Regions from separate parts of the Rhizobium sp. CB3060 genome, predicted to be linked through region 1. Evidence: predicted binding sites of a transcription regulator. Region 1 holds the regulator's gene; the other holds the start of a gene.

Region 1 (5,265 bases):
TGGCGGCAAGCGTCGGCATCTTGGCGATCATGCGCAGGCTTGCGACCATGCGCTGGTGCGGATCGGTGATGTCGGTGGAGTCGTGATAGAAGGCCGACAGAGCGCCGACGCAGCCGCACATGACGGCCATCGGATGCGCATCGCGACGGAAGCCGGTGAAGAAGCGAGACATCTGTTCATGCACCATGGTGTGGTGCACGACCCGGTAGTCGAAGTCCTTCTTCTGGGCTGCGGTCGGCAATTCGCCGTAGAGCAGCAGGTAACAGACTTCGAGGAAGTCGCCGTGTTCGGCAAGCTGTTCGATCGGATAACCGCGATGCAGCAGAACGCCTTCGTCGCCATCAATAAAGGTGATGCTGGATTCGCACGACGCAGTCGAAGTGAAGCCAGGATCGTAGGTGAAAGTGGAGGTGTTCTTATAAAGGGCACCAATATCAATGACACTTGGGCCGATGGTTCCGGACTTAACCGGCAAATCCACCGTCTTTTCACCCCAAGTTAGTTTCGCGCTTTGTTCCGTCATGCTGATCCTCCAAGATTTGGCGGGATTGGCGCCTTAAAAAGCGCCAAAGGGTTAAGCGACTAACGATTAGCTATATGATCCAGAGCCTAATGCCAAGTTATCCTTACGCCTATTTGTGCATTGCAGTATCAACTTTTGGGCACTGCGGTAGAAGGGACCGTTTTGCGCAAGCGTGAATTAGCGTCTTTTGTCGGCGATGATGCCGATTTCAGTTGAAATCACTGGCCGGTGACGGCAAAACTCCCGCTATAGCTGTAGTTTTGCGTGGGCGCTGGAATATATGCCTAATTTAGAGGCACCGGATCCGCAGGTAGATAGTCGGGAATTGGCTGCGGTTGCCGTGCGCGAGCAGGGCGTGGGCGCCGTTATTTCTCGTGCCAAAGCGTCGCGGCCGGAGCGGACACAGGACCACGCCGCGCTTATTGCCCGTCTTCGCCTCGCGGCGGGCAGCATCCGACTCGGCATTTACCATTTAGCCGAAGAAGAGGCGGCGCACGGTCGCGCGATGCTATTTGCGCCGGTCTACATCGGCGCCGGCGCGATCGTCTGGTTCTCAGTCGGAGCCGATCCGCCGCCGCAGGCTGTTTTTACGGCCCTCCTTATCTTCGCTGTCGCATTCTTCCGCCAGCAGCAGGCGGGGCGAGTGCTACAGCACATATTGTTTGCCGGCATGCTGGTGTGCTCCGGCATGGCTCTGGCGCAATGCGAAACCTGGCGCGCATCGACGGTGATGCTCGACTCTGCGGTGACGACCACCATCACCGGGCGGATCGAACGGCGTGAAGCCGACGACAAGGGCCGTTGGCGCTATGTCGTCGCCCTGGAGGCAACGGAAAAACCGACCATTCGCAGGCCGCCGGCGCAGATCACCATTTTCGTGCGCAAACAGCTCCAGCCCTTCGAACTCGGCGACCGCATTCAGGGTAGAGCGCGGTTGACGCCGCCGGCCGGACCTGCCTTGCCCGGCCTCAACGATTTCGCCTTCAGCGCCTATTTCGATGGCACCGGCGCGAATGGCTTTGCCTATGGAACGCCGACACTATTGTCACCGACTGGTGATGTAGTTCAGGGATCGGTCCTCGACAAGGCGGATATCTGGCTTGCCGGTTTGCGCAGCCATATCGGCGATAGAATCAGGACGCTTTTGCCCGGAGACACCGGCGCCTTTGCGGCTTCGCTTGTCACCGATGAGAGACGAGCGATCTCAGACGATACGACGGAAGCGCTGCGGACCTCGGGTCTTGCGCATATCATTGCCATCTCCGGCCTGAACATGGCGCTCTCCGCGGGCATCTTTTATGTCGGTTTACGCTACGCCCTCAGTCTGTTTTTCGGCGTGGCACAGGCTTGGCCAACAAAGAAGATTGCGGCCTTCGGCGCGCTAGTTACAGTGACGGCTTATTATCTCATTTCCGGCTTCGGGGTATCCGCGGAGCGTGCCTTCATCATGATGGCTATCATGCTGATCGCCGTGCTCTTCGACCGACCATCCATTAGCCTGCGCAACGTGGCGCTATCGGCGATAGTCATTCTCATACTGTCGCCTTCGCAGGCGCTCGGACCAAGTTTTCAGATGTCTTACGCCGCGACCCTGGCGTTGGTGTCCGGCTATTCGCTCTGGGCGAGGAGGCCGCATCGGGAGAGCGTTCTCTCCCGGTTCCGGGTCATGCGTCCGCTGCTCTTCGTTTCCCGTTTCTTCGGAAGCATATTGTCGACCTCTTTTATAGGCGGCGCATCGACGGCAATCTTCTCGATAGAACATTTTCACCGGTTGGCGACATATGGCCTCGTTGCCAATCTGGCGGCTATGCCGGTCGTCTCCTTTGTCGTCATGCCGTTTGGCATGGCGGCGACGCTACTGATGCCATTTGGCGTTGATGCCCCTTTCTGGCAGATAACCGGCTGGGGACTTGATGTCGTCATCGTCATTGCCAAAACGGTTGCCGCCTGGGGCGGTAATATTCCCTTCGGCCGGCTGCCGGTCTGGCTGTTCCCGACGGTCATAGCCGGCTTCTTGCTGATGACCTTGCTGAGAACATGGCTGCGACATGCAGGTGCGCTCTTGATCACCGGTTCGGTCGCAGTCGTGGCGCTCGGCCCCGGTGTCCTGAAGCCTGATCTCATGATCTCCGAGGACGGCACGCTGGTCGCCTTGTTGCGCAACGGTGCGTTGACGACAAACCGCGAAAAACCGCCGGATTTCATCTTCGAGCAATGGCAAAGAGCATTGGCGATCACCGAGCAGCAACCGCCAACGATGCTTCCGCCGGATAGTCAGCTCCCCAAAATCAGCAAATCAGACAAGCATCGTCGCCTGAATTCCGAAGAACAGAGCGCCGTTCGAAAGGCGATGGATGCGGCATTAGACGCGGCCGGGCCGGGCGGTTTCGCCTGCCAAAAAGGTGCATGGTGCGTGGCAATGCTGGATAATGGCGACATGCTTGTCACCATTGAAGATGCCGCCTATCTCGCTCCGGCCTGCGACACGGCCAATATCGTCATCACCTCCGTACGGCTGCGTCTTGATCGCTGCCGCTCTGGCGCCACGCTCTTCACAGGTGCAACATTGCGCCGCACAGGGTCCATCGAAATGAGCCTTAGCACCGATAAACCGATAATGACGGCAGCGTTTGAAAACCTTTCGCGGCCATGGAGCCTGCATCGCTCCTACGACTGGCGAACAGACACTTTTGGCGCGCCGCTCAAGCCGGCGTCACCGGTCAGTGATAGCGGCGAATGAGACCGACGAGCTTGCCTTGTACCTTCACTCGATCCGGCCCAAAGATGCGGGTTTCGTAAGCAGGGTTTGCCGCTTCAAGCGCGATCGAGGCTCCCTTGCGGCGGAAGCGCTTCAATGTCGCCTCTTCATCATCGACGAGAGCGACGACGATGTCGCCGGGATTGGCGGTCGTGGCGTTGCGGATGATGACGGTATCGCCGTCAAAGATGCCGGCATCGATCATGGAGTCGCCCTTGACCTCCAGCGCATAATGCTCGCCGGAGCCGAGCATGTCGGCGGGAACGGTGATGTCGTGAGTATTGTTCTGGATGGCCGAGATCGGAACGCCGGCGGCAATGCGGCCCATGACGGGTACCGAAACCGAACTGTTGTTGTCCTCACTCACCGGCTTGGTGGGTGCGGGCGGCGGCACAAGTTGCGGCTTGCCAAGGCTACCCTCGATGACGCTTGGCGAAAAGCCGCGGCGAGGCTGCAGGCTCGGGCTATAGGCCTCCGGTAGCTTGATGACCTCCAGCGCCCGGGCCCGGTTCGGCAGGCGACGGATGAAGCCGCGTTCTTCCAAAGCCGTGATGAGACGGTGAATACCGGATTTGGACGCAAGGTCCAGCGCATCTTTCATCTCGTCGAAAGATGGCGGAACACCGGACTCCTTCATTCGTTCGTGAATGAAGAGAAGCAGTTCCTGCTGCTTGCGCGTCAACATCGTTTTGAACCTCGGGACTGAGAAGGTGTCGTGAAACAAATCCAGAACGGACACTATATGTTCCATATGTGTTCCGCAAGCCCTTAAATTTCGGTGAACATTTTGTAGGTGCATCAAATAAATGGGAACATAACAGGTCCCGGGCAGATGACTTTTTTCCCGGCACCTTCAAACTAAATAGCAGAAATATATGCGGAATCGGGCGAAGCAAAATTTCGGACGATCCCAAAACGGATTATCTCCAAGGCGGCGAAAAGCCATGTTCTTCGTTCTATAAGCTCTTTGGAGGACGACACTCTCCGAACCATGGAGAGCAAGCTATGGATCTGACTGGGAATCCGGATTTCTGAGGGGCCGGGATTGGTGCCATCCGTAGTAATATTCGATGGGATATCAATAGGTTGAACTTTTCCTCGAACTCCCGTGCCGGTGCTCGAGCAAGGTACGGTCGTTGGCGATCTGCCTTAGCATGCTGCGCCCGGCCAGAATCATCTCGACGAGAAAGGCCACAAAGGCGCCCATGAGTGCGAAGACGGCAAGGCCAAAGAGCCAGAGCAGCAATTGCTCGCGAAATTGCTGTCGAATTGCACCGCCCATGAGGCCGAGCGTCGCAAGGCATGTGAACACGCCCGATGCCGTGCCGAGCAGAACTGCGATCTCCAGCGCCAATGTTCGCCGTCGCAGATAATAGAGCTGCAGCAACCGCGTTTCATCCGGGTCCTCAGAGGTCACCCGTTCGAAAAGGCTGTTGACCCGGTCGGAGACGCGGGCGAGCCTGGCCGAGAAGACATTGAGGCACCCGGCGGTGCCCGCCAGCAGAAAGACCGGTGTCAGCGCTATTTGAATAACGTGCGCGGCAATAGACGTCAGATGGTCATTCAGCACATTGGATCTCCTTTCTGTCCAACGTCATCCGGTATCGGCTCCAGGGTTGTCGCCTTGCCAAAGAGGGCGCGGAGATGAGGCTGGTGACTGATCTCGCGCGAACGTTCAGGTCGGCGGCGCTGCCGATTGCGTCATTTGCTCAGCGATCTTCTTTCTCTGCAGTGTCATGGCTGCGATCGCGGCATCGGATTTTTCCTCGCCACCCACCTGCACTGTCGGCTGAGCGAAGTCGATGCCGTTTTCCATGAAGGCGTCGCGGATCATGGTATAGGCCTGGCGCCGTATGTAGGTTTGCCGACCGGGGAGGGCGGTAAAAGCAAAGCTCAGTTCGATACCGAAGTCGCCAATTTGCTCCACCCCCTTCATTTTCAGGGTCTCAAGAATCTGCGGTCCGATTTCCGGATCTTCTTTCAA
Region 2 (5,265 bases), 630 kb from region 1:
ACGACGGACGCAATATTGCGCGAGGCGCGCAGCATCGAGACGTCGAAAACCCGGATCGCCGATTTCGACACGCACGAAGACGGACTTAAGGCGCTGGAGGAACATAAGATCGACGCCTATTTTGCCGATCGGGTGCTACTCATGAGCTTGGCCCAGCGCGCGCACGATCCGTCCTTGCTTGAAGTCGGCGATCGCCTGTTCACGCATGAACCATATGCAATCGCCCTGAGGCGCGACGATGCCGACTTCCGCCTAGTGGTCGACCGCGCGCTCACGGATTTTTATCTATCGGACGATTTTCTGCCGCTACTGAAGACTTACTTCGGAAGCGAAGCGCCGATGCTGCACACGCAAATCATGATGGAGCATGTGCCCTAGCTCCGGGGCAAAGGGCATTGCGTTGGCAAAGCAGATGATCGATGCGGCAGATGCCCACCGCAACCGTCAAACCCTCTCCACAAACCCATCCAGCACCCTTTTCTGCCCAGCCCGATCGAAATCGATCGTCAGCTTGTTCCCTTCGATCTCGGAAACATTGCCGTTCCCAAACTTTATGTGGAAGACGCGGTCGCCGATCGCAAATTTAGAGGGTTCGGTGGAGGTGGATTTGGCGACGAGTTCGCCGTCGATGGTGCGGGTTTTGGGGCCGCTTTCGCCGTAGCCGATGCGTTCGACGGCGTGGCCGGAGCGGGAGCCCCAATTGTCGCGGGTGGCGTCGGTCTTGTTGGCCTGGGCGCGTTTCCAGCCGGGAGTGGAATAGGAGTTGGCGAAAGGGTCGGCCTTGTCGAAGCGCGACTGGCCATAGCCGCCGCGGCCGTAACCGCCGTAAGATTGCTCCATCTCGGCCACTTCGACATGGGTTTCCGGCAGTTCGTCGAGAAAGCGGGAAGGGATGGTCGATTGCCAGAGGCCGTGGATGCGGCGGTTGGAGACGAACCAAATGTGGCAGCGGCGCTTGGCGCGGGTGAGGCCGACATAGGCGAGGCGGCGTTCTTCCTCCAGGCCGGCGCGGCCGCTTTCGTCGAGCGAGCGCTGGTGTGGAAACAGGCCTTCCTCCCAGCCAGGCAGGAAGACGGTGTCGAATTCCAAGCCCTTGGCGGAGTGCAGCGTCATGATCGAGACTGCGTCCAGATCCTCGTTCTGCTCGGCGTCCATGACGAGGGCTACGTGTTCGAGGAAGCCGCGCATGGATTCGAAGCTTTCCATCGAGCGGATGAGTTCCTTCAGGTTTTCCAGCCGTCCGGGTGCTTCCGCCGATTTGTCATTCTTCCACATGTCGGTATAGCCGGACTCTTCGAGAATCTGCTCGGCAAGCTCGGTATGCGGGGTGTTTTCAAGCAGTCCCTGCCAGCGGCGGAAGGATTGCACGACGTCGAACAGCGCCTTGCGCGCCTTCGGCTTCATTTCGTCCGTTTCGATGATATCGGCCGCTGCCGCCAGCATCGGAATGTCGCGGACACGGGCGTAATCGTGCAGCGCGCGCACGGTGGTGTCGCCGAGGCCGCGCTTCGGCGTATTGATGATGCGTTCGAAGGCGAGGTCGTCGGCCGGCTGGCAGACGAGGCGGAAATAGGCCATGGCATCGCGGATTTCGAGGCGTTCGTAGAAGCGAGGGCCGCCAACGACGCGGTAGTTCAGGCCGAGCGTAACGAAGCGGTCTTCGAATTCACGCATCTGGAATGAGGCGCGCACGAGGATCGCCATGTCGTTGAGATTGTGCTTGTTGCGCTGAAGCTGCTCGATCTCCTCGCCGATCGCGCGGGCTTCCTCCTCGGAATCCCAGGAGGCGTGCACCTGCACCTTGATGTCGTCGGGATCGGAGCGGTCAGTGAATAGTGTCTTGCCAAGTCGGCCCTCATTATGGGCGATGAGATGTGCGGCCGCGCCGAGAATATGCTCGGTAGAGCGGTAATTGCGCTCCAGTTTGATGACCTTGGCGCCGGGAAAATCCTTTTCGAAACGCAGGATGTTGTCCACCTCAGCGCCGCGCCAGCCGTAGATCGACTGGTCGTCGTCACCGACGCAGCAGACATTCTGCAGCTCGCCCTTTTGCCGCTGCGCCAGTAAACGCAGCCACATATATTGAGCGGTGTTGGTGTCCTGATATTCGTCGACGAGGATGTAGCGGAACCGCTGGTGATAATCCTTCAATATATCAGGATTCTGACGGAACATATTGATCGGATGCAGCAAAAGGTCGCCGAAGTCGCAGGCGTTCAGCGTCTTCAAGCGGGCCTGATACGCGGTATAGAGGTCGCGTCCCTTGCCATTGGCAAAGGCGCGCGCATCGCCTTCCGGAATATCGGCCGGGCCAAGGCCCTTGTTCTTCCAGGTGTCGATCATCCCGGCAAATTGCTTGGCGGGCCAACGCTTGTCGTCCAGCCCCTCCGCCTGGATCAATTGCTTGATCAGGCGCACGACATCGTCAGTGTCGAGAATGGTGAAGCTCGAGGAGAGGCCGACCAGCTCGGAATGACGGCGCAGCAGCTTGACGCCTATCGAATGGAAAGTGCCGAGCCAGGGCATGCCTTCGACCGCGCCGCCGACGAGGAGGGCGATACGCTCCTTCATCTCGCGCGCGGCCTTGTTGGTGAAGGTAACGGCGAGGATCTGAGAGGGGAAGGCACGGTTGGTGGAAAGGATATGGGCGATGCGGGTCGTCAGCACCCGCGTCTTGCCGGTGCCGGCGCCGGCGAGCACCAGCACGGGCCCATCCAGCGTCTCGACCGCTTCCGCCTGTTCCGGATTGAGGCCAGCGAGATAGTCAGGGCGGCGGCCGCTGTCGCGCGCCGCCATGGCGCGGGCCGCAATACCGCCACCGGCGCTGGGGGCAGGGGCAGGCCGACGCGGCGCCGCGTGCTCCGGCTCCTCGTCAAAGAAGGGAATGTCGTCATGTCCGATGGTCATGCGGCTCAATGTAATGATTCTGCCCTGAAAGGCAAAAGAAACGGCCGGGAAATAGAACAAAAAGTGCACATTTCTTGGGTTGTTAGCCTTTCAAGGGACTGTCTCGCAGTTCCTGCGGCTTGTTGTTCAACGGAGCGGCGGCTGCATGAAGAGATGTAGGAAGCGGCATTGCGTGCGAAGGCGGCCAGGCTCCGGGCGGCGGAATGATCGCAACCTGAACGCGATAACGATTTTCTGATCGAGGGCGATTTATGGTAAATTGCCAGTTTCCATTATCGCTTTCTTAAGCATGATTGCTAATCATAGCGCCTGTAACCGCTCGAGTTTCAGGCGCTGTTTTTTTGCCGGACTCCACCTTCGCCGACTTCGGTTGGCCCGCGCGCATGAGCGCCCGCGGCATGGTTCCAATGTCTTCATGTATCTGTTGTGTATCGTTGCGTCCGGAGTCCTGTGTCGTGAGTATTTTTTCGACCTTCATAAGGGTAAGTTCCCCTGTCAAAACAGCCCTTGAAGTCCTTCGAAACACACAGGCGGATCTGAATGTCGCACAGCGTCAGATGTCATCCGGTCTGCGTGTGCAGACCGCTAAGGACAACGCCACTTACTGGACGATCTCGACATTGACGCGCACCGATATTGGCGCCGTCTCGGCCGTGCAGGATGCGCTGGGGCTTGCTGCTGCCACGGTCAGCACCGCCTCCACGGGCATCACCAGCGCAATCGATATCGTCACTCAGATCCGATCGAAGCTGGTGACTGGCTATGAGGGCAGTGTCGATAAGACCAAGCTCAACGACGAAATCTCCGAACTTAAGGACCAGCTTCGCAGCGTCGGCGAGTCGACGAGCTTCAACGGCGTCAACTGGGTCGTGCTGCAGAACGGTGACGATCCGACCGAGCCACACGAGATCCCGGGCTCCCTCATCCGCCACACCGATGGCACGGTTTCGATCGGCATGCTGAACTATGAGGGTGTCGGCTCGACCAGCGGCCCCATCGTATCGACGGATGCACGATATCTGATCGACGATCAGTCAAGCGGCACGGGCGGCTATGGCGTGCTCACCTCCACGGCTTTTGCAACGGAAGCGGGGGCAGCCGAGAACTATGTGCTGATCGGCAGTAAAAATGGCGATACCAGCGGGCAGGTGGAAATCTCGCTCGACGCCAATACGACACAGGGCGCCGTGACCGACATGGTCAACACCGTCACCGCCATGCTGCACCAACTGAACACGATAGGATCGGCCTTCGGCTCGTTGGAAACGCGCGTCAGTCTGCAAAACCAATTTGCCAGCAATCTCAGCGATTCGCTGACGAGTGGCGTCGGCAAGCTGGTCGATGCCGACATGGAGAGGCAATCAAGCAGGGTATTGGCGCTGCAGACGCAGCAGCAACTGGGATTGCAATCATTGTCGATTGCCAATGCCAGCTACGATACGGTGAGACAACTCTTCCAAAACCTCTGACGGCGGAAGCCTGGATTTCAAGGGGAATAGATCGGCGGAGCGGATCCAATCTCCTTGAACTGGTTAGTTTGGAAGAAAACGCTCCAGAATAGTGGCCGGGCAGCCCGGCCGCGGGTGGACGAAAATTATATTTCATCATATTGCCGCAATGCTTCATATCTGCTGCGGACCATCGAACCGGAGAGCGACGATTCTATGATCAAGAAATTTGCCATCCTTGCCGTCTCGGCAGCCTTTCTCAATGCATGTACGACAACCGATCCCTATACGGGAGAGCAGAAAGTATCCAACACGGCGGGAGGCGCCGCGATCGGTGCCGGCGTTGGTGCGGTTGCCGGTCTTCTCATCGGCCACTCGCCGGCATCGCGCCGCAATGCTGCGCTGATCGGCGCCGGCGTCGGTGCGCTTGCGGGTGCCGGCATCGGCAATTACATGGACCAGCAGGAATCCGAGCTGCGCGCGCAGTTGCAGGGTACTGGCGTCTCCGTAACGCGCGTCGGCGACCGCATCATCCTCAATATGCCGTCGGCCATTACCTTCGACATCGACCAGGATGCGATCAAGCCGGAATTCGATCCGACGCTGAATTCGGTCGCGATCGTGCTTCGCAAGTTCAACCGCACGCTGATCGACGTCAACGGCCATACGGATTCGACCGGCAGCCTGCAGCATAACCAGGAACTGTCCGAACGCCGCGCCGATTCGGTTGCCAGCTATCTCGGCAGCCAGGGCATCGACCAGCGCCGCATGTCTGCCGTCGGCTTCGGCCCGAGCCAGCCGGTCGCCACCAACGCCAGCGAAGCCGGCCGTGCGCAGAACCGTCGCGTCGAAATCCAGATCGCGCCCATTACCCAAAACGGCTGATCTGACGTAGACCTTCAAACAAGGA

Evidence for each region. The regulator LexA, encoded in region 1, represses DNA repair genes until DNA is damaged. The targets are predictions, from matches to a motif close to TGTTCNNNNTGTGTTCNG.
Region 2: N2601_RS09340 (ATP-dependent helicase) is a predicted target of LexA. The motif match lies at 2,960-2,977, and genes of this name have one in related genera.

Annotation. Positions count from the first base shown of each region.
Region 1 is NZ_CP104158.1:1,282,363-1,287,627, forward strand. Features, by position in the region: gene gltA (citrate synthase) at 1-523, opposite strand, end outside; gene N2601_RS06365 (ComEC/Rec2 family competence protein) at 804-3,263, shown strand; gene lexA (transcriptional repressor LexA) at 3,244-3,966, opposite strand; gene N2601_RS06375 (DUF2721 domain-containing protein) at 4,360-4,851, opposite strand; gene N2601_RS06380 (mechanosensitive ion channel family protein) at 4,957-5,265, opposite strand, start outside.
Region 2 is NZ_CP104158.1:1,917,205-1,922,469, reverse strand. Features, by position in the region: gene N2601_RS09345 (amino acid ABC transporter substrate-binding protein) at 1-378, shown strand, start outside; gene N2601_RS09340 (ATP-dependent helicase) at 445-2,907, opposite strand; gene N2601_RS09335 (flagellin N-terminal helical domain-containing protein) at 3,363-4,376, shown strand; gene N2601_RS09330 (OmpA family protein) at 4,572-5,240, shown strand.